3 regions of the Shewanella sp. 6_MG-2023 genome follow, and region 1 is predicted to be linked to each of the others. Evidence: predicted binding sites of a transcription regulator. Region 1 holds the regulator's gene; each other region holds the start of a gene.

Region 1 (7,914 bases):
AATGGAAGGCATGAGCGATACTGCAATTGGTAACGTGCTCGGCTCAAACGTGGCTAACATCACCTTGATATTAGGGGTTACCGCATTGTTTGGGGCTATTTCAGTTCGCTCAGAAACCTTAAAGCGTGAAATTCCAATCATGATTGCGGCAACCGTATTAGCTGGCTACCTTATTCACGACGGCATGCTCACCCGTGTTGAAGGTGGGGTATTATTAATCGCATTTTTCGCCTTGATGGGCTATTTCATTTGGAGCGCGATGCGAAATAAGAAAAAAGATGTCCTAGCTGATGAGTCTGACGCAGAGATCCCTAAAAATGTACCCACATTACATGCTATTATCTGGATCATTGTTGGTATGGTGTTATTGCCACTCTCGGCAGACTGGATGGTGACAGGCGCGGTAGGCATTGCCAAGACATTTGGCTTGTCAGATCTGGTCATCGGCCTGACCATTATTGCCATTGGCACCAGTTTACCGGAACTAGCAGCATGCATCGCTGGCGTCCTAAAAAAAGAAGACGACCTCGCGATTGGTAATATTGTTGGCTCAAACATTTTTAATATTTTAGCAGTGCTGGCCATTCCAGGGCTGATTGCCCCAGGTGAAATCGACATAAATGCAAGCGGTCGAGATTTTTACATGGTACTAGCAACCAGCACCGCATTAGCAGTACTGGTATTATCGAGTGGCGCTAAAAAGCAGCTTACTCGCTGGCATGGAGCCCTTTTATTAATCGTCTTTATTGCGTACCAAGTTGTCTTATTTCAGTCACAATAATGGGGCATAAAGATGTGTGACTCACCAAAGCGTAACCCGAAATCGCTTTGGACAATAGAGAGATACATATGACAGAACAAACACAATTGCGCCAATGGGGTCGTCAAGTCATTGATATTGAAAAGGCAGCATTAGATAACCTTTATCAATATGTAGACTCAGACGAGTTTGGCCAAGCCTGTGAACTCATTTTAGAATGTAAAGGCAAAGTCATTGTCATGGGCATGGGCAAATCTGGCCACATTGGCAATAAGATTTCTGCCACACTCGCCAGCACAGGCACGCCTGCATTTTTTGTTCACCCTGGCGAAGCAAGCCATGGCGACTTAGGCGCTCTGGCAAAAAATGATATTATTTTAGCCATATCAAATTCTGGTGAAGCCAGTGAAATTCTCACCTTAATGCCCGTTATACAGCGCATGGGGGTCCCGGTAATCGCGATTACGGGTAAACCAGAATCCAATATGGCCAAGCTATCTAAACTGCATTTATGTATTGAAGTGCCTGAAGAGGCCTGCCCATTAGGGCTAGCACCAACATCAAGCACTACCGCAACCTTGGTGATGGGTGACGCCTTGGCCGTAGCATTATTGCAAGCGAAAGGCTTTACCCGTGATGATTTCGCCCTATCCCACCCTGGTGGATCTTTAGGTCGTAAACTATTACTTAAAGTCAGCGATGTAATGCACAAAGGCGCTGATATTCCACAGGTGAAAAGTGAGCTCTGCATTACTGAAACCCTATATGAGATCTCAAATAAAGGTTTAGGTATGACTGCAGTGATCGATAATGCAGACAAGCTAGTCGGGATCTTTACTGACGGTGATTTACGCCGCGTCATCGATGCTGAAGTGAACCTTCGTACTACCGCTATTGCCGATGTAATGACAACCAACTGCATTACCATCAGCCCAGGTATTTTAGCCGCGCAAGCATTACAGATTATGGAAGAAAAAAGTATTAACGGTTTAATTGTCGTAGACGAGAACCAACGCCCAGTCGGCGCACTTAACATGCTCGATATGGTTAAAGCTGGAGTCATTTAACATGTCATTACACGAAACACTGCACCAAGGTTTTTACGGCCCAATCTCTGATGATGTTTGGCAAAAAGCCAAAAAAATTAAGCTGCTTATTTGCGATGTCGATGGGGTATTTTCCGATGGCCGTATTTATTTAAGTAATGCAGGGGAAGAGTTAAAAGCATTTCATACCCGTGATGGTTATGGCATTCGCTCTATTTTAACCAGTAATATTCATGTTGCTGTGATAACCGGGCGTAAATCTGCCATTGTGGAAAATAGAATGACCGCTTTAGGTGTCACTCATATTTATCAAGGTGTTGATGATAAACTAGTCCCTTACCAAAGCCTGTTAGATACCTATGGCGTTAGCCCAGATGAAGTCGCCTATATTGGTGATGACATGGTTGACTTACCTGTGATGAAACAGGTTGGCCTTGCAGTTTGTGTGGCTGATGGCCATCCTTATGTTAAACAACATTGCCATATGACCACCACCATTAACGGCGGAAATGGCGCATTACGTGAACTCACCGATTTGCTATTACTTAGCCAAGATAAGTTTGAAAATGCCCACGGAATGAGTATATGAGCCGAGTGACCTTCGCTATTATCGGATTTTTTGGCGCAGCCTTAGTCCTTTATTGGCAAGTACAAATTAAACGTAGTCAGATGGAGGCAAGTAAATTGCCTGCCCCTGCTCGCCCTGATTTTATCGCCAATGACTTACGCACCACTGAATTTAATGAGCAAGGTTTAGTGCAAAGCCGAGTCTCAGCGAAATACATGGAGCACTTTCAGCAAAGTAATGAAACCATGTTTACTGAGCCTGTCTACCTTATTTATCCTGAAAATGGTGAAGCCGAATGGCAATTAAGCGCAGATTTAGGCAAGCTGAATAATGAAACAGGCAAAGTAGTTTTAGAAAATAATGTTATTATTGATGCAATAAACATCGACGAGCCATTACAATCTTTGACAACCACCATGTTGGCACTCGATATGAACACCATGATTTTGACCTCAGATAGACAAATTTTTGTTACTGGGTCAGATTTTAATATACAAGGTTTAGGCCTGTATGCTGATTTAAATGCTCAAGAACTTGAACTTTTAAGTCAAGTAGAAGGAACGTATGAAGCAAAGTAAACTTTTGATTGCCTCACTACTCAGTGTAGTCAGTATTGCCAGCGCCTATGCAAAAGAAGGCGATTTACAGCAAGAGCTTAAAGTCGCAGCTGTGAGCCAAAAAGCTGACATAAAAAACAATCAGGTCATCTTCTATGGCCCAGTTAATGTGACTCAAGGGTCGATTAACATTAATGCCGACGAATTACGCGCATTTGGCACCGAAAGCGGCACCCAAAAAACCATGGTTGCCACAGGTAACCCTGCGACATTTTCCCAAGAGTTAGATGATGGCCGTATTGGTACTGCCAGTGCCGATGAAATTAAATATGAGCTTGCCACTAGCATTTTAACCTTAACGGGTAATGCTAAATTGGACCAAGCTGGCAGCCAGGTTACTGGTAACCTAATTAGCTACAACATTGAAAAGCAGCAGTTAATTGCTGAAAGCACCGGTACTGGTGAAGATCGGGTTATCACTATTTTTCAACCAGAAAGTCACCCAGACTTGATTGATTCTGAAAAGAAAAAAGATGAGCAACCACATTTACCAGACAGCGCTAAACCCGGTGATGACACGCCACCAGCTATAATTGAAAACAACAATTTATCTGCTGTAGAGGCTGTGAACTCAACTGAAACACCCGAAGTAACTGAATCACTTAACGCTGAGGCGCAGGCGACATTGTCAGCCCCAGCAGCTGAGCAAAATGACTAATGACCCAAATTACGTTAACCGCTGAAAATCTCGCTAAGAGTTATAAAAGTCGCCAGGTAGTAAAAGATGTCAGCCTGACGGTAAAAACCGGCCAAATTGTTGGCTTACTTGGCCCTAATGGTGCGGGTAAAACCACCACCTTTTATATGGTCGTAGGCCTAGTCAAAAGTGATAAGGGCCGCATTCTGATCGATGAAGATGATTTAACCGCAGATCCAATGCATTTGCGCGCCCGAAAAGGCATTGGCTACTTACCTCAAGAAGCCAGTATTTTTCGTAAGCTCACAGTACACGATAATATAATGGCAGTGCTTCAAACTCGCAAAAGCTTATCAAATGAGCAGCGCATTGAAGAACTGGAACATTTATTAGAAGAATTTAACATAACTCATATCCGTGATAGCCAAGGTATGGCGTTATCGGGAGGCGAGCGTCGCCGAGTTGAAATTGCACGCGCATTAGCGGCAAATCCTAAGTTTATTTTATTAGATGAACCTTTTGCAGGGGTAGATCCTATCTCAGTAATCGACATCAAGAAAATTATTCAACAACTTAAAAGCCGTGGTTTAGGGGTGCTAATTACCGACCATAATGTCCGTGAAACACTTGATGTGTGTGAGCGAGCATATATTGTGAGTCACGGAAACTTGATTGCTGAAGGAACACCTGCTGAGATCTTAGTCAATCAGCAAGTTAGGTCGGTATACTTAGGTGAACAATTCAAGCTATAGTTAGCACTATTCAGTTTTTAGTATGGCATTCGCGGCCAACAACAAACCTTAATCTAGTCTATTTTTCTAGGATCATAAACTAGCGCCCACACTGTTCGTCGCGATGATGTAATTCAATTAGGGACAAGCGGTACATGAAAGCCTCACTCCAACTCAAAATGGGTCAACACTTAACCATGACCCCACAGTTGCAACAAGCGATTCGCTTATTGCAACTTTCCTCATTGGAGCTACAGCAAGAAATTCAACAAGCACTTGATTCAAACCCGCTATTAGAGCTTGAAGACGAATTCACTAAAGCCAAAGAGCCCGTAAAAGAAAACGCCCTGCAAACTGACACCGATTTTAGTGATAATAGCCAAGTCACCATAGAAAAAGACACCTCAACGGTTGATACCACTGAATCGCTCACTAAAGATTCTATGCCTGAAGAACTCCCTATGGATACCACATGGGATGAGGTGTATACCGCCTCGCCGACTTCTGGCTCTGGCGCAGTATCGAGCGGTAATGATATGCCGTTTCAAGGCGAAACCAGTGAAGGCTTGTATGAGCATCTTGAATGGCAAAAAAACCTCACTCCCTTTTCTGAAAATGACTTAGTGATTGCAACCGCCATTATTGATGCCATTGATGAGCGCGGTTACCTCACCCAGAGCGTTGAAGACATTTTGCAATCCTTAGGCACTGACGATATCGAACTCGATGAAGTTGAAGCTGTACTTAAACGGGTACAACACTTCGATCCCGTCGGCATTGCAGCGCGAGATTTAAGTGAGTGTCTATTAATTCAATTAGGCCAATACCCTAATGAAATTCCTTGCATAGATAATGTTAAGTTACTGATTAAAGATCATCTTGATTTAATCGCCGGTCGTGACTTTAGGTTACTGATGCGTAAAACCAAGCTTAAAGAAGATGATTTACGTGAAGCCATTGAATTTATTCAAACGCTCAATCCACGTCCAGGCTTGCAAATTACCCCCATTAAAGATGAGTACGTCATTCCTGATGTTACTGTACTTAAAAAGAATGGTCGCTGGGTGGTCGAGCTAAATCCCGATAACATGCCTAAAATTGGCGTTAATCAGCAATATGCAGCTATGGCCAAAGGCGGTTCAAGCCAAGCTGACAGCCAATTTATTCGTGGTCATTTACAAGAAGCTAAATGGTTTATCAAAAGCATCGATAGCCGTAATGAAACCTTACTAAAAGTGGCTAACTGTATCGTACAATTTCAGCAAGGTTTCTTTGAGTTCGGTGAAGAAGCCATGAAGCCGATGGTGCTCAATGATATTGCTGAAGCGGTTGAAATGCACGAGTCGACCATTTCACGGGTCACGACCCAAAAATACATGCATACCCCCCGTGGACTTTTTGAACTAAAATATTTTTTCTCAAGCCATGTAAGTACCGATGATGGTGGAGAATGCTCTTCTACAGCAATTCGCGCATTTATTAAAAAGCTCGTAGCTGCAGAAAACCCGAAAAAGCCTCTTAGTGATAGTAAAATGGCGACACTATTGGCTGAACAAGGGATTAACGTTGCTCGACGTACGATAGCCAAATATCGAGAGGCAATGCTCATCCCTCCCTCAAACCAACGCAAAAGCTTATAACTTTTGTTATTGGAGGATGACCTATGCAAATTAACCTGACTGGAAACCATATTGAAATAACTCAATCTTTACGGGAATACGTGCAAACAAAATTTTCAAAGCTTGAACGACACTTCGAACAGATCAATAATGTTCACGTTGTGCTCGATGTTCAAAAGCTACAACAGATTGCCGAAGCCAAACTGCACCTAAAAGGCGGTGAAGTGTTTGCTGTATCGCGTAACGCTGATATGTATGTGGCAATAGACGCCCTGATAGATAAGCTAGACCGTCAGGTAATTAAACATAAAGAGAAACTCACTAAGCATTAACGATGGAACTTCGTACCATCCTGCAGCCGGCGTGCACTACCTGTGCCACTCCGGGCAGTAAGAAAAAGGTACTGGAATTAATCAGCAATTTAATGGCTGCCCAGTACCCAACCCTTTCTTCACAGGCTATTTTTGAAAGTCTAATAGCGCGTGAAAAAATGGGCAGTACAGGTATAGGAAATGGCATAGCAATTCCACATGGGCGCTTAGATAATATCGAAGAACCCATTGCTATTTTAATCAAATGCGAAGAGCCAATCGCCTTTGATGCCATAGACAAGCAACCTGTAGATATTTTATTTGCGCTTCTTGTACCTGCAGATCAGTGCCAGCAACACCTAAGCACATTATCTAGCATGGCAGAGAAACTCAGTGATAAATTGATACTTAAACGACTTCGAAAGAGTCATGACGCTACAGAACTTTATCAGGTTATTACTGCATGAAACTTGTCATCGTATCGGGACGTTCAGGTTCAGGAAAATCAGTCGCACTGAGAGTGCTTGAAGATTTAGGTTATTACTGTGTTGATAACCTGCCACTGCCACTGATTGGCAGCCTGCTTGAACAGCTTAAAGATAGTAACGAGCTTGTCGCCATTAGCGTCGATGTGCGTAATATCGAAGAGCAAGGCAAAGTACTCAAAGAGCAAATTGCTTTACTGTCTGACGATACCAGCATTACCAGTTTCTTTTTAAACGCCAACGATAAAGTGTTACTGAAGCGTTTTAGTGAGACCCGCCGATTACACCCACTGTCTAAGAATCAAATTTCGTTACAAGAAGCCATTAAGCTTGAGGGGCGGTTACTCGAACCCATAGCCAAAATGGTTGATCACTATATCGACACCTCGCAAACTAATATCTACGAATTGAGCGATCATGTTCGGCAAATCTTGCTAGGCAGTGTTGATAAAGAATTAGTGGTACATTTTGAGTCATTTGGCTTTAAGCATGGCATGCCGGCTGAAGCAGACTTTATGTTTGATGTGCGCTTTTTACCGAATCCGCACTGGGAGCTTGAGTTAAGGCCCTACACAGGCCTAGATGCGCCCGTGCAAGAGTTCTTAGAGCGACAGCCTTTGGTGAATAAGTTTATCTGGCAAATTGAAAACCTTTTTGACACTTGGATGCCACATTTAGAGCGTAATAACCGCAGCTACCTGACCATTGCCATTGGTTGTACTGGCGGTCAGCACCGTTCGGTTTATATTGCCGATCAGCTCGCTAAACGTTTCAACAACTCTAAGCACAAAGTCAGCGCCCGCCATAGAGAGCTTGGCATTGAATAAGCTAACCACATCGCCAGCCAAAACGGTGGCCTATTCAAAGCAAATTACCATCAGTAACAAGCTAGGCTTGCATGCGCGAGCGGCGACTAAATTGGCAATTTTAGCTACCGAGTTTGACGCAACTATCACCCTTATCCAAGGTGAGAAACAAGCCAGTGCTGCCAGTGTATTGGGGTTATTAATGTTAGAAAGTGGCATTGGTAAAATCATTACTGTTGAAGCTCAAGGCCGTGATGCAGAAAAAGCCCTTGAGGCCGTATGCAAGTTAATCAACGATAAATTTGACGAAGAAAGCTAACCGCCTGCGCCCAGT
Region 2 (7,914 bases), on a different contig from region 1:
GGCGGTCGGAGGTTCGAATCCTCCCATCCGCACCAGTATTAGAAAAAGCCCTGTAGTTATCTACAGGGCTTTTTTTATGCCTAAAATCCAGTCAGTCATATAAAGTGACTTTAAGTTTTCCTGCCAATATACCTACTTCACACTCACTCAAATGTCGCTAACCTGCTTTAGATCTTAAGTCAAAATGAACCACATCAAAATTTGGATAAATCCTTCAGTCATGCTGGTTAGTAGGTTCACTCTAGTTGATTAATTGTACTTAGCTTGGTTAATTAGTTTTGTATGCTTTTATTTTAACTACAACTTGATGATGAGCCATAAATTACAAAAACCACTACATATTTATGCTAAATAGAGCATCTGCACAATTTTGGTGAATATAGCTGTTCTTATTTCTGATATCTCTTTTTATATAGATCTTGTCATGACCTTATCATTTTCCTGATAAAGTAATCAAAAATGAAGATTCTTCATTATATGTGAACTATTTTTATCGAATTATCACCAAGGTGGGCTTAATCTTATTAACTTTGGTCTGACCAATTTACAAGGTGTTGGATTAATTGTTATAGATTGGTTATATTTTTCGTCGGTAAAAAATCACAGGGTAGTTTAATCGCTGAACTGGTGGATTTTAATGGAATAAAAACAGCTTATGCTGAATGAATAATTATTCCTTTTGTTGATGCCGCATCGTTTTGGTGCAATTTATTCAGCAGACGTTATTGACGTGTAAACATTGGAACTGATCCTGTGGGCAATTTTTAATTGCACATAATGACAAGAGAGGGTTTATGACATCATCAATATCCGAGCAATTATTGGATGCCTTGGGCATGATGATAATGGGGATGAGCTTAGTTTTTATATTTTTAAGCATATTAATTATCGGCATTAATCTTGTAGCTAGATTATGTCAGTCAGACATTCAGCCTGTTGTTGCTAATGCGCCTACACCTGCACCCGCAGCTGCGACATCAATTGATCCTAAGTTAATAGCAGCTATCACTTCTGCTATTCACCAGTATCGTGCCAAAGATTAAATCGTTTAGGAGTTATCATGAGCAAGCCTTTAGCGTTAACAGATGTAGTATTACGAGACGCCCATCAATCTATTTTAGCCACGCGCTTACGTTTAGACGATATGTTACCTATTGCACCTTTACTGGATAAAATTGGTTTTTGGTCTTTAGAGTCTTGGGGCGGTGCTACGTTTGATTCTTGTATTCGTTATTTAGGCGAAGACCCTTGGGATCGTATCAGAGAGCTGAAAAAGGCGATGCCAAATACACCACAGCAAATGCTATTGCGTGGTCAGAATTTATTAGGCTATCGTCATTACGCTGATGATGTGGTGACCCGCTTTGTTGAGCGTGCCCATACCAATGGTGTTGATGTTTTCAGAATTTTCGATGCCATGAATGATGTGCGTAACTTAGAAACTGCGGTTAAAGCAGTTAAGCAAGTCGGCGGTCATGCACAAGGTACGATTTCATTTACTAGCAGCCCAGTTCATAACGTAGATACTTGGGTTGATATGGCTAAAAACCTTGAAGACATGGGCTGTGACTCACTGTGCATCAAGGATATGGCAGGCTTACTTAAGCCAATGCAAGCTTATGACCTTATCAGCCGTTTAAAATCTCAAACTGACTTAACCGTTTCTATGCATTGTCATGCTACAACGGGTTTAAGTACTGCAACCTATCAAAAAGCCATTGAGGCTGGTGTTGATATTCTTGATACCGCGATTTCAACCATGAGCCAAACCTATGGCCATTCAGCTACTGAAACATTAGTTGCTATGGCAGAAGACTCGGGCCGCGCCACGGGTTACGACATGGCAGCATTAGAAGAAATTGCCGCTTACTTTAGAGAAGTACGTAAGAAATATGCCCGTTTTGAAGGGGCGCTTAAAGGCATTGATTCACGTATTCTTCGTGCACAAGTGCCAGGTGGCATGTTAACTAACATGGAAAACCAGCTCAAAGAGCAGGGCGCTGCAGATAAAATGGATGAGGTGTTAGAAGAGATCCCTCGTGTGCGTGAAGATCTTGGCTTTTTGCCATTGGTTACACCAACCTCGCAAATTGTCGGCACCCAGTCAGTGATTAATGTCTTAATGGGCGAGCGTTATAAAACCTTAGCTAAAGAAACCGAAGGTGTACTGAAAGGCGAATACGGTGCAACGCCGGCTCCGGTTAATGCCGAGCTGCAAGCACGGGTATTAAATGGCGCAGAGGCTATTACTTGTCGCCCTGCAGATTTAATTGAACCTGAATTAGATAAGCTTCGCCGCGAGCTTGCTGACATCGCTAAGAAAGACGGTATTACATTAGCCGCAGAAACTGATGATGATGTAATGACCTATGCCCTATTTAATCAAATTGGTCTTAAGTTCCTGACTAATCGCGGTAACCCTGATGCCTTTGAGCCAGTGCCAAGTGCTGATGATATGGCCGTGCCTGCGGCTAAAGCTGAAAAAGGCGCTGAAACCTACACTGTTAATGTGCAAGGACAAAGCTTTGTGGTTGAGGTAAGCGAAGGAGGCGATATCAGCCAGATCGTGCCGACATCAGCAGCACCTGCTGCCGTTGCTCCAACTGTTGCTGCTGCACCTGTGAGCGATGAAGTGAAAGCCACCATGAATGCACCGCTGTCGGGTAATATTTTTAAAGTATTGGTAAACGATGGCGATCACGTCAATGAAGGTGATGTGGTGTTAATCCTTGAAGCAATGAAAATGGAAACTGAAGTGCGCGCAGCAATAACAGGTTTCATCAAAAATATTTCAGTTAAGCAAGGTGATGCCGTTTCGGTTGGTTCACCATTGTTAGCATTAGCGTAGGAGATAGCATGGAAGGATTACTGGCCTTTTGGTCTGAGACAGGCATTGCTAACTTCGCTCTTGATCAATTATTTATGATGGCAATAGGCGGTTTATTACTGTATCTCGCAATAGCAAAAGGCTTCGAGCCATTACTATTATTGCCTATTGGGTTTGGTGCCATACTGGCGAATATTCCAAATGCGGGTTTCACTGAAGAAGGCGGCTTACTTTGGTACGCCTACCATGTGGGCATTGAGACCGGCATATTTCCATTACTGATTTTCATGGGCGTGGGGGCATTAACCGATTTTGGTGCATTAATCGCTAACCCAAAAACCTTATTGTTGGGCGCTGCAGCCCAATTCGGGATATTTGCGACTTTATTAGGTGCAATTGCTCTTAATGTGGTGCCGGGTTTTGAGTTCAGCATGACTGACGCCGCAGCCATTGCGATTATTGGTGGTGCAGATGGTCCAACTGCGATTTTCTTAGCCTCAAAACTAGCCCCTGATTTATTAGGTGCGATTGCTGTTGCAGCTTATTCATACATGGCATTAGTGCCGTTAATTCAGCCGCCAATTATGCGTCTATTAACCAATGAGTCAGAGCGTAGCATCAAAATGGAGCAGCTACGTGAAGTCAGTAAGAAAGAGAAAATTATCTTTCCCTTGATGGTTGTCGGTCTGACGATTTTGTTCCTACCAGCGGCGTCGCCTTTAGTGGGCATGTTCTGTTTAGGTAACTTAATGCGTGAGTCTGGCGTGGTTGATAGACTATCTTCTACCGCGCAAAACGAGCTTATCAATATTGTGACTATCTTTTTAGGTTTAGCTGTAGGCTCTAAATTACAGGCAGAACAGTTCTTACGCATTGAAACCTTGGGTATTCTTATTTTAGGTGCCGTGGCATTTAGTATTGGTACTGCTTCAGGGGTATTAATGGCGAAGTTCATGTCTAAGCTATCTGGTGGCAAAGTTAACCCATTGATTGGCGCAGCAGGAGTTTCTGCAGTGCCGATGGCGGCGCGCGTTGTTAACAAGGTAGGTCTTGAAGCTAATAACCAAAACTTCTTGCTGATGCATGCTATGGGGCCAAACGTGGCTGGTGTATTAGGTAGTGCTGTTGCTGCAGGTGTACTACTTGCGGTATTAGGCTAACCAGAGTTGTTTCAACAAGAGTAACCATCAGCTAATGCGTCTCAATTAGCTTAAGTTAGTGATTCAGATTAGTTACTCGCATTAGTTGCTAAATAAAAGCCACTTAATCACCAGATTAAGTGGCTTTTTTATATCGGTAGCTCAATTTCATTTGCTTATCTATCGGTTTAGTTATCGACACAGCCATGACTTAATCATTTACTCTGCGACTAACACAAACACAAACACAAACACAATCACAATCACAATCACATACACAATCACATACACAATCACATACACAATCACATACGCAATCACCTACACAGTCAGCAACTAAACCCCAAGTTCCGGTGCTAGTCTAAAGTTAAATGCTGCCCAAAAAAGTGCAACAGTATTTTATCTTGCACCGTTACGGACGCTTAGGGGCAATAGGTTTTTCAGTTGCAAACACATTTAATCATTTATAACAGTGGTTTACATTTGTGGCATGGTTACTGAATGGACTATGACAACAATACTCGTCATTGAGACTATTTATTGGTTTAATCTGCAGTTTGTTGAATATTTATGCAGAGCGACAAGATGGAACACATTAACGATAAAGCAAAGGCGCTTTAATTATTCCTTAGGGATAATTAAAGCGCCTTTTTTGTTTTAAGTCATTTTAAACTTAAAAGGGATAAACGATGAACTGGAAAACGTCTTTTAAACAGCTTGCGGTCGCGCTAAGTATTGGTGCAGCGATGCAAGTTAATGTTGCCACTGCAGAAGTAGGCTTTCCTGAAAAAGAAGAGCTGACATTTGGTTTTATTAAACTGACCGATATGGCGCCTATCGCTATCGCTTATGAAAATGGTTATTTCGAAGAAGAAGGCTTATACGTCACCATCGAAGCTCAAGCTAACTGGAAAGTGTTACTGGACGGCGTGATTGATGGCCGCTTAGATGGGGCGCATATGCTAGCAGGTCAGCCTATTGCAGCCACGATTGGTTATGGTACCAAAGCCCATATCATTACGCCTTTTTCAATGGATTTAAATGGTAATGCTATTACTGTATCCAATGATATTTGGGCGCAAATGAAGCCTAACATCGCTAAAAATGCTGATGGTAAACCGGTTCATCCCATTAAAGCAGACTCGCTCAAACCTGTGGTAGATAAATATAACGAGCAAGGTAAGCCCTTTAAAATGGGCATGGTATTTCCAGTCTCTACCCACAACTATGAACTACGTTATTGGTTAGCCGCTGGTGGTATTCACCCCGGTTTTTATGCGCCTCACAAAGGTGATACTTCAGGACAACTTGACGCTGAAGCTTACTTATCTGTTACGCCGCCACCGCAAATGCCATCAACCCTTGAAGCTGGCACCATCTATGGCTACTGCGTTGGTGAGCCTTGGAACCAACAAGCGGTATTTAAAGGCATCGGGGTGCCAGTGGTTACCGATTATGAAATTTGGAAAGATAACCCTGAAAAAGTATTTGGTATTACTGCAGAATTTGCTGAAAAGTATCCAAACACCACTATTCGCTTAACTAGAGCATTAATTAAAGCGGCTAAATGGTTAGACGAAAACAACAATGCTAACCGCCCAGCAGCTGTGAAAATCTTATCTCAATCTAACTATGTTGGCGCTGATTACGATGTGATTGCCAATAGCATGACGGGCACCTTTGAATATGAGAAAGGTGATAAGCGCGCGGTGCCTGATTTCAACGTGTTCTTTCGTTATAACGCAACCTACCCATATTACTCAGATGCGATTTGGTACTTAACCCAAATGCGTCGTTGGGGACAGATTTCAGATGATAAGCCTGATACTTGGTACAAAGAGATAGCTGCCAAGGTTTACCGTCCAGATATCTATGCAAAAGCGGCGCAATCGTTAATTGATGATAAAAGTATTGATGCCAAACATTTCCCTGACTTTGCTACTGAAACGGGCTTTAAAAAGCCGCAGCAACATTTTATTGATGACATTGTGTATGACGGTAGTGCACCGAATGCCTATATCAACAAGTTCAGTATCGGATTAAAACAAGGCGACAAACTGTAAGCCTGAGCTTAAGTACTTTATCTCGAGTTTTATGTCGAGTTTGATTCAGATTTTATGCAAGTAAGAGCTATCGAAGTGAGGATAGACCTATGACAACCATTGCAAGATTAGCGCAGAGACTCCCTATGGATAAGTCGGCTGTAACTTCGTTGTTAGCCAAATCAGCGGCAATGAGCAAAGCATTATTATTACCGCTCATCGGTATTACCGTGTTTTTGGTTATTTGGTCAATTACAGCCAATAATATTAATACATCCCTAGGTAAGTTTCCTGGTCCTGTGGCTGTTATAGGTCAGTTCGATGGGCTTTACCAAGAGCATAATGCCGAGCGAGAAAAGGCGGCGGCTTTTTATGAGCGCCAACAAGTTCGCAATAATGCAAGGCTGGCTGCCGATCCCAGTTATCAAGCGAAAACCAGAACGTATACCGGTAAGGAAACCTTCTTCGATCAGATAGTGACCTCACTTATCACGGTTATGTCTGGGTTTATACTAGCCGCCATTATTGCTATCCCCATGGGGATCTGGATGGGGTTAAGTAAAACCGTTAATGCAGCGGTTAATCCGATAGTGCAAATATTCAAACCTGTGTCACCACTGGCATGGTTGCCGTTGGTGACCATGGTGGTGAGCGCGTTATATGTGTCACCAGATCCTATGTTCTCTAAATCATTTATCAACTCCATGTTAACCGTCACCCTCTGTAGTCTGTGGCCGATGGTCATCAATACCTCAATAGGGGTGGCATCCATTGATTCTGACTTACTCAATGTCAGCCGGGTGCTGCGCTTATCACCGTTAACCCACGTACAAAAAATCGTGCTACCAGCATCAATACCACTGATTTTTACTGGCATGCGTTTATCCCTAGGAGTGGCATGGATGGTGTTAATTGCCGCAGAAATGTTGGCGCAAAACCCTGGGCTTGGAAAGTTTGTTTGGGATGAGTTCCAAAACGGCAGTTCAGAATCTCTGTCACGAATAATGGCGGCAGTGATTGTGATTGGCTTTATTGGCTTTTTGTTAGACCGTGGCGTACTGGCACTACAGCGCTGGTTCTCTTGGGATAAAAGTCACTAACTGGTTGAAGAGTTCGTTGAGGAATAAGGATAAATCTTATGAGTGTATTTTTAGACATTAGTAATATCGACATGGACTTTCCAACCCCAAATGGGCCGTTTAAGGCGCTAAAGGAAGTCAATTTAAAAATTAATAAAGGTGAGTTTGTCTCGCTTATTGGTCACTCGGGGTGTGGTAAATCAACCGTACTCAATATTGTGGCGGGGCTATATCAGGCCACCAAAGGTGGGGTGATTTTAAATAGTACTGAAGTCTCAGAGCCCGGCCCTGAGCGAGCTGTGGTGTTTCAAAACCACTCTTTATTGCCTTGGTTAACCTCATATCAAAATGTGGAATTAGCAGTAAAGCAGGTGTTTAAAGGCACTAAGTCAAAAGCTGAAATGAAGCAATGGATTGAATACAACCTGAGCCTAGTGCATATGGATCATGCGATGCACAAACTGCCCAGTGAAATATCTGGCGGCATGAAACAACGAGTGGGCATCGCCAGAGCCTTGGCAATGGAACCTGAAGTGCTATTGATGGATGAGCCTTTTGGGGCGCTCGATGCTTTGACCCGAGCCCATATGCAAGACTCGCTGATGGAAATTCAACTGGAGCTTAATAATACCGTCATCATGATCACCCATGACGTGGATGAAGCGGTATTGCTGTCAGACAACATTGTGATGATGACCAATGGCCCAGAAGCAACCGTGGGTGAAATTCTTACAGTTGATTTACCCCGCCCAAGAGATCGTCTGGCGCTAGCAGAAGATCCTGAATACAACCGTTTGCGGGCCGAAGTACTGAAGTTTCTTTATGAG
Region 3 (7,914 bases), on a different contig from region 1:
CTTGATTATGAAACCAGATAGAATGACTGCAATGCAGCAACTTATAAACCAAGTTAAAGATACCTTTCCCTTAGATGATCCTGCTTTAGCCGTATGTGGTTTTAATAGTAGCTGTATTGGCTGTCCCAAAAAACTGCTTGAAATTGTTGATAGTGAAGTGAGTTATTGGCAATCATCGCTGGACAATAATGCCACCCCGAGCTTTGGCGATTTAGAAAAATTTGCCAAGTTATGTAAAAACGTTCATCGAGGTTTAAAGCGCAACGGTTTGTTTGATAGTCAATAGTGCGAATATTGCCTGTGAGGGCTTGATGGTTATTAGGATTGTTATCAAGCTGCCTTTTACTACCTCACTTTCCTGCCTCAAACTCCCATATCCGCTGTAATTTTAGATTTCATTTTTTCCCTTAAGATGGTTAGCATTGCCTAAGCTATGTTGATAACCGATAACTGACTAGCGAAATTGATAAAGCGTACTGTTGTGGCACAAAGCAATAGGCTATCTTAGCGAGGTAGCCTCACTATAGGAATAATAATGGCACTGACACTTTCGCAAATTGAAGCTTTTTGTTTGGTCGCAGAGCTGGGCTCTGTGTCAGAAGCGGCGAGACAAACAGAACAGAATCGCACCAAAATGACCATGGCGATTAAAGCGATGGAAAAAGATCTCGATACCGCATTATTTGATCGCACCGGTAACCAAGTCACATTGTCCGAAGCAGGTAAGGCTATTTATAAAGATTGCCAAAGTATGCTGACAGCGGCGCAGCGGATCCGCCAAACCTGTCGTCAAGTTAAAGGTGAGTTTGCTGCAGAAGTATGGATTGCCCGTGACGACTCTTTACCTGACGATATTTGGTTAGAGTTGACTCATCAGCTTAATAATCACTTTCCAGCAACCTCATTTAATATTGTGCTGGCCTCCACCGGCGATCTGGCCAATTTAGTTGAAACTGAGCAAGTTAATTTTGCTTTTGGAATTGACTATGAAAGCACTGATAGTGCCATGGTGACATCACATCCTTTAGGTAAAATTCGCATGATGTCAGTGTGCCGTCATGACCACCCCTTGGCAGCAAAACGCCGAGTGTCAGATGAAGACTTGCGCAGCGCCATGCAAGCATCAATGGTATATTTAAATGAAAAGTCCAATCCTGAATTACAGCCTTTTTCCCGTAACTATATTGGTTTTTCAAGTTTTGATTACATTCTTAGCTCCATTCAAACTGAAGATGCTTGGGGTGTAATGCCTGAACCCTTGATTAAACATTTATTGAGGCAGCAATCCATTGCGGTGATTAAGCATACTTACGGTTTATTGCAGGAAGACTATTGCATGTTTGCAGCAAGTGGCCTTAATGAGCATCCCGCGACAAACTGGTTAGCCGATCAGTTAAATGACTATCTATTTGCTTTTTAATCTTGTGTTCATGATAAGCCCATCCTCGATGGGTCATTAAATCAAACTGTTCAACTGGTCCATTTCAATAACCAGCTATCACCTTTGTATTAGCTTATTCGTGTTATTTCGGATTCATGCCAAGCACTCACTGTCAATATAATTGACAGATGGTTGCTAAACTAAGTCATTGAATAGCCTTGCTATAATAATATTACTATCAAAATAACCTCACAGACGTTGAGTTTGTCATTGCTGATTTAATACAGAATGCCAAACTGTACTCAATTACCTATACGGGTAAATGATTAATTTTATGAGGAATTCATATGTGTGTGCCATCTCAAGCAATAGAGCAAAAAGTGTTGATACTGTCTTCAGTATTTGCGCTGATGTTTGCTGTAGGCGGCTTGGCGGTTGGGCTGATATTGGGTTCCTTAGTCATAGCCTTTGATGGTTTATACTCGTTAATTAGTTTGCTGTTAACTATTTTGTCACTGCTCGCCGCTAAGCTTATCCATTCCCCGAAAGATAAGCGTTTTCCCAATGGTAAGGCGATGTTTGAACCTATTGTTATTGCGATCAAAGGTTTAGTGATTATGAGTCTAGTGATTTATTCACTGTTCGGCGCAATCGATAGTTTAATACAAGGTGTCAAGCCGTTAGACATTGGTGTAGCGAGTGTTTTTGGGCTGGTAAATACCCTTGGTTGTGGTTTTGCTTGGTGGAAAATAACCCAAATGAGCCGCGAGTCGCACTCAGGGTTAATTGAAGCAGAAACTAAGCAGTGGCAGATGGATACTTTGCTCAGCATGGCTATTACGCTGGGGTTTGTTATCGCATGGGGCTTAACGCAAACTTCGCTGGCTCAATATGCAGGTTATGCCGATCCACTCATGATGATATTAATTTCAGCTTACTTTTTGAAAGTTCCTTTTTCTATGGTGAGTCAAGCGGTCAAAGAGTTATTGCAAATGGCACCACAACAAGAACTGATTGCAGAAGTATCCAAAGGCATGAAAGAAGTTGATAGCCAAGAAACCCTGCATTTAGGCAGTGTCGTCAAAGTGGGAAATGAGCTTAGAATTGATATCAATGTCGTACCTAGTGAAGAGTCAATTATAAAGACCGGTGATATCAAAGTATTTCAGCAAAATCTCAAGCAAAAGTTATCAGCGCTGCCATACAAGTTAGAGCTTAAAATGAATATTGCCATTTAACCATTTAGTCATCAAGCTATTGCTAGTCACTACAATAACCATATTCGATTATTGGTACCATTTGAGTCTTAACGAAGACTCACTTATCCGCCGCAACAACCACTAACTTGCTCATTACGCTTCATTTAGCGAGACAAACTTGATGCTAAATACGGCCTTTCAATAATGGCTTTTTTGCGCTATCTAGGTGCAGCTTGCACTACTTACAACCATTTTCAAAAAATCTAATTAGATTAGGGTATTGATTTATAAGCATTTATCAACCTTGGTATGAAGTTGGCTTATTAGCAGTCAACTACATAACTATAGGGAATGCACTATGTCATATATCGAGCCAAAGGAGTTTGCTACCAAGATGGTAGATGCTGGGGAGCAAAAAATCTTCATGTCGACACGAGATACATTAGTTAGGGCATTTATGGCTGGCGCGATACTGGGACTTGCCGCTTTTTTTGCCATTACCGTTATCGTGAAAACAGGTAGCTTGTTAGTCGGATCATTATTATTCCCGGTTGGGTTTATTATGTTGTATCTGATGAAGTTTGATTTGCTGACAGGTGTATTTACCTTAGTGCCTTTAGCTGTCCTTAACAAGCGACCGGGATGTACCTGGGAGCAACTTTTTAGGAATTGGGGGTTAGTGTTTGTGGGGAATTTTGCCGGCGCGTTAACCGTGGCATTTTTTGCATCCTATATCCTAACTTATGGTTACAACACTGACGGTGGAGTATTAGCGGCTAAAGTGAGCTCAATTGGTGAGTCACGTACGTTAGGGTATCAAGAGCATGGCGTGGCAGGCTGGTTTACTATTTTTATTCGCGGCATGTTGTGTAACTGGATGGTGTCTATGGGAGTGGTAGGCGCTATGATCTCAACCTCAGTGAGCGGCAAAATGGCTGCAATGTGGATGCCTGTGATGCTGTTCTTCTTTATGGGTTTTGAGCATTCAATCGTTAATATGTTCCTATTTCCATTTTCAATGATCATGGGCGGTGACTTTACTGTTAGCGACTACCTATTGTGGAATGAAATCCCAACGGCATTAGGTAATTTAGTCGGCGGCTTTTTACTCGTGGGCTTACCTTTGTACTTAACCCATGTTAAGACAAGCCCTGAGCGTAAAACTGCTGCTGAAAAAGAAAGCTTAGCTTTATAAGCAGTGCTAAGGCCTATCCTTGTCTCGATTGGGCTTTGTTATGGCGATTCAAGTGATACCTGCTTACTTAATGGTAAGCCGTTGATGGTTTTATCGGTAAATACTATTAGCTTGAACACTATTAACCTAAATAAAATAGCTTGAACAAAAAATGCCCGCAGCTGCGGGCATTTTTATGGTTTCAAACCTGCTAATTATTAGTCTTCAGCATCACCAAGGGACAATAACGTCGCGTTACCGCCAATGGCAGTAATATTGTTGGTGCGGGTTTTTTCAGTAATAAAACGAGTAAGGTAGTGTGGTCCGCCTGCTTTGGGGCCAGTACCTGATAAACCTTGACCGCCAAAAGGCTGTACACCCACTACTGCGCCAATTTGGTTACGATTAATATAGACGTTACCCACATCAACCTTGTCTGCAAGATTTAACGCATGGCCTTCATTGCGGCTATGAATTCCTAAAGTAAGACCAAAGCCGGTGCTGTTTATCTCGTCAATAACCGCGGCTAAATTAGCGGCTTTATAACGAATAACGTGCAAAATTGGCCCGAAATGTTCTTTCTCAAGCACTTTAATTGAATCAATTTCTACCGCTGTTGGCGACACAAAGTGGCCATTTTCAGTGCCTGCGGGTAAGTCGATTTTCTTAATTAACTTACCAACTTGCGAGATATGATCAATATGGGCATTTAGGTTCGCTTTTGCAGTGGCATCAATCACAGGGCCAACGTCAGTTTGAACAAAGCTTGGGTTACCAATACTGAGCTCTTCCATCGCGCCTTGCATTACATCTAATACGCGATCGGCAATATCTTCTTGTAAGAACAGCACTCGCAATGCCGAGCAGCGCTGGCCTGCACTGGTAAACGACGATGAAACCACATCTGCAACCACTTGTTCTGCTTGTGAGGTCGAGTCAACTATCATCGCATTTTGACCGCCAGTTTCAGCGATGAGCGGAATGATAGCACCTTCACGATTAGCTAATGTGCGGTTAATCAATTTGGCAGTGCCGGTTGAACCAGTAAAGCACACACCGCCAATACGTTCATCAGCGGTGATCGCTGCGCCAACAGTAGCGCCAGTGCCTGGTAAGAACTGCAGTACATCGACAGGAATGCCTGCTTCATGAGCTAATTGCACAGCGCGGTAGCCCACTAATGACGTTTGCTCAGCGGGTTTGGCAATCACGGTATTACCAGCAGCTAGCGCCGCAGTAACTTGGCCCAAGAAAATCGCTAATGGGAAGTTCCAAGGGCTAATACAAACAAAGATGCCGCGGCCTTGAATGAATAGTTCATTTAATTCACCCGTCGGCCCAGGAAGCAAAGTTGGCGCCGCCATCATTTTCTTGGCTTGAATAGCATAGTAGCGACAAAAATCTACTGCTTCACGGACTTCATCAATGCCATCTTGTAAGCTTTTACCTGCTTCACGAGTACAAAGGGCAATCAGCTCTTCGCGGTTCTCTTCAAGTAAGTCAGCCAGTTTTTGCAGTGCAGATGCACGCTGCTCAACGGGGGTATGACTCCAACGATGAAAAGCGCCATGGGCAGAACTTAATGCAGCTTCAATTGCCTGATTATTGGCAAAAGCTACTTGTCCCACCGTTTTAGTGGTGTCAAATGGGCTGAGTACATTTTTGGTTTCGCCGCTTAAGGTCTCGCCATTGACTAATGGCCCAGCAGTCCATTGGGTATCGTTAAATTGGTCAACGCCGGCAAAAAATGGCGCAGACTCAGAAATGATGTTCATGTTTAATCCTTTAGAGTTTTTACGTTCTATACCAAAAATATCTTCCGGTAGAACAATTTTATTATTAGCTAAAGTTTTATAAGCTTTTAAAGTGGTTAATGGATGCACCACTAAGCTTTCGATAGGGGTTTTCGGGTCCACTAATTTGTGAACAAACGAGGTGTTAGCGCCGTTTTCTAATAGGCGCCTTACCAGATAAGGCAGTAGATCTTTATGGGCACCAATAGGCGCGTAGATACGCACGGATTTTGCGCCACTTTCAGCCAGCATAGTGTCGTAGAGCTCTTCACCCATGCCATGTAGGCGCTGGAACTCATAGTGACGATTCGCGCCCATCGCACTGATACTGGCAACTGTTTGGGCATTATGGGTGGCAAATTGCGGGTATATGGCGCCTGTAGTGGCGTCAGAGAGTAAATAACGAGCACAGGCTAAATATGATACGTCCGTGCCGGCTTTGCGAGTGTAAAGTGGGTAGCCACCGTCGCCAGCTTGCTGAGCCCATTTTAACTCACTGTCCCAATAAGCGCCTTTTACTAGTCTCACTGGAATTTCATCGCCTTGCTCGCGGGATAACTTAGTTAACCAACATAATACCGGCAGGGCACGTTTTGAGTAGGCTTGAACCACAATCCCCAGTAAGCCCCAACCTTGAGTTTCGTTGGCGTTATATAGCTTCTGGAATAACTTGAGTGATAATTCAAGGCGATCCATTTCTTCGGCATCGATTGAAATACCGATGTTGAGCTCGCGCGCTTGCACGATGAGTTTAATGACAGTGTCATATAATTCACTGAGTACACGTGATTCATTGGCGACTTCATAGCGTGGATGCAGCGCCGATAATTTGATTGAGATTGTGGGGCGAGGAGCGCTTGATAGATCGTATTCTTGTGCGCCTAATTCAGCAATCGCATGGCTATATTCAGTGTAATACTTATGTGCATCTTTAGCGGTTAAGGCGGCTTCACCGAGCATATCATAGCTGTGGGTGTAACCTTGCTGGCGCTTAGCAACACTGTTTTTAAGGGCCTCTTTAACCGTTTGTCCCAACACAAACTGTTTACCCATAATCTTCATCGCGGCATTCATTGCTTGACGAATAACAGGCTCACCAACACGATTAACTAAACGGTTTAGCAAGTTACTAGGTTTGCCGTCGATGTTTTTATCTAACTTAACGATTTTACCTGTGAGCATTAAGCCCCAAGTGGATGCGTTAACTAACACTGAATCACTTTTACTTAAGTGCGCATCCCACTTAGCGCCAGAGAGCTTATCTTCGATTAAGGCATCTGCAGTAGCGGCATCAGGGATACGCAATAATGCTTCAGCAAGACACATCAAGATAATGCCTTCTTGAGTTTCTAAGCTGTATTGCTGCAAGAAAGCATCAATGCCAATCATTAGGCCTTTCTTTTCAAATTGGCGCACTTTCAAGACCAGTTGATGGGCTTTATCAGTGATTTGCTTAATTTCAGTATCAGACGATGGCACTAATTTAATAAGCTCAGATAAATACAGTTCTTCATCAACGATGTAATTATTAGTTATGGCTGAGAATAGCTCATCTAAGCTAGCATTATTGTAATGACCGTTTAGGACTTCACTGGCATTGAACATAATTTTCATTCCGTCTTGAGCTGTTTACTAACTTTGTAAACAAGATGTTTATTATGATGTTTTTTATTTTGTATACAATGTACGAAATCGAGGCGAGTATACGATTAAAATGTGATGTTGAGCAAGATTTAGTGTCAGTTGTGATGATGAAATATAGCCTAGGTGTTTTTTATACCTCTTGCAGGCAAAATTACGACTTTTTTGAGGGGGTAAATATTGTGCTTTTGTTGCCAGCGTAAGCTCAAAAAGCAGAAACAAAAAAGCCAATGCAATGGCATTGGCTTTTCAGGTAAGATAAGTCGCGTAATTGAGCTAGGACTACATCCAGCGGCTGTTCTTCTTACGTTGTGGTCTTGGTAGATAGACTAGGAAAATACCGATTAAGGCGCCTAATCCAGCAATTAATGCGCCTTGTTGCCACATTCTTGATTGAGCATTATCTTGAATCGCATTCAATTCTTTAATCGCATGGTCGCGCTGTTGAGATGCGCTAGCAAGCTCTGATTCTAGAGATAAAATCTGTTGGTTAGCTGCTGTTAGCTGTTGGGTTACAGACTCAGAGCTTTGATCTAGCTGCGCTAAAGTTTGCTTGGCTTTAGCGAGTTCTGCTTCAACAATTGGCAAACGGTTTCTAAGGCCGGTGCCTTTTTTAACTAACTCAGAAATCACCCAACCTTCACGGTTTTTATGATCACGAATTTTACTGTAATCGTTTTGGCTTTCGTTTAATAAGGTAACTGATTGGCCTGCTTCGATGGTGCC

The links. Region 1 encodes sigma-54, which starts transcription at its own class of promoters, with help from an activator protein. Its sites were predicted from a motif close to GTTGGCACGNNNNTNGNNT; they were not measured.
Region 2: a site for sigma-54 is predicted at 4,451-4,469, ahead of Q4533_RS12575 (CmpA/NrtA family ABC transporter substrate-binding protein). Genes of this name have one in related genera too.
Region 3: a site for sigma-54 is predicted at 2,884-2,902, ahead of Q4533_RS11780 (formate/nitrite transporter family protein). Genes of this name have one in related genera too.

What each region holds. Positions count from the first base shown of each region.
Region 1 covers NZ_JAUOQU010000014.1:50,248-58,161, forward strand. Annotated here, with positions in the region: gene Q4533_RS10060 (calcium/sodium antiporter) at 1-781, shown strand, start outside; gene Q4533_RS10065 (KpsF/GutQ family sugar-phosphate isomerase) at 850-1,827, shown strand; gene kdsC (3-deoxy-manno-octulosonate-8-phosphatase KdsC) at 1,829-2,395, shown strand; gene lptC (LPS export ABC transporter periplasmic protein LptC) at 2,392-2,952, shown strand; gene lptA (lipopolysaccharide transport periplasmic protein LptA) at 2,939-3,649, shown strand; gene lptB (LPS export ABC transporter ATP-binding protein) at 3,649-4,380, shown strand; gene Q4533_RS10090 (RNA polymerase factor sigma-54) at 4,515-5,999, shown strand; gene hpf (ribosome hibernation promoting factor) at 6,023-6,310, shown strand; gene ptsN (PTS IIA-like nitrogen regulatory protein PtsN) at 6,313-6,756, shown strand; gene rapZ (RNase adapter RapZ) at 6,753-7,601, shown strand; gene Q4533_RS10110 (HPr family phosphocarrier protein) at 7,627-7,899, shown strand.
Region 2 covers NZ_JAUOQU010000020.1:43-7,956, forward strand. Annotated here, with positions in the region: tRNA gene Q4533_RS12555 (tRNA-Arg) at 1-35, shown strand, start outside; gene Q4533_RS12560 (OadG family protein) at 795-1,043, shown strand; gene oadA (sodium-extruding oxaloacetate decarboxylase subunit alpha) at 1,061-2,848, shown strand; gene Q4533_RS12570 (sodium ion-translocating decarboxylase subunit beta) at 2,857-3,987, shown strand; gene Q4533_RS12575 (CmpA/NrtA family ABC transporter substrate-binding protein) at 4,713-6,029, shown strand; gene Q4533_RS12580 (ABC transporter permease) at 6,200-7,108, shown strand; gene Q4533_RS12585 (ABC transporter ATP-binding protein) at 7,147-7,914, shown strand, end outside.
Region 3 covers NZ_JAUOQU010000018.1:7,268-15,181, forward strand. Annotated here, with positions in the region: gene Q4533_RS11765 (hypothetical protein) at 8-286, shown strand; gene Q4533_RS11770 (LysR family transcriptional regulator) at 536-1,420, shown strand; gene Q4533_RS11775 (cation diffusion facilitator family transporter) at 1,729-2,619, shown strand; gene Q4533_RS11780 (formate/nitrite transporter family protein) at 2,939-3,775, shown strand; gene putA (bifunctional proline dehydrogenase/L-glutamate gamma-semialdehyde dehydrogenase PutA) at 3,973-7,161, opposite strand; gene Q4533_RS11790 (TIGR04211 family SH3 domain-containing protein) at 7,471-7,914, opposite strand, start outside.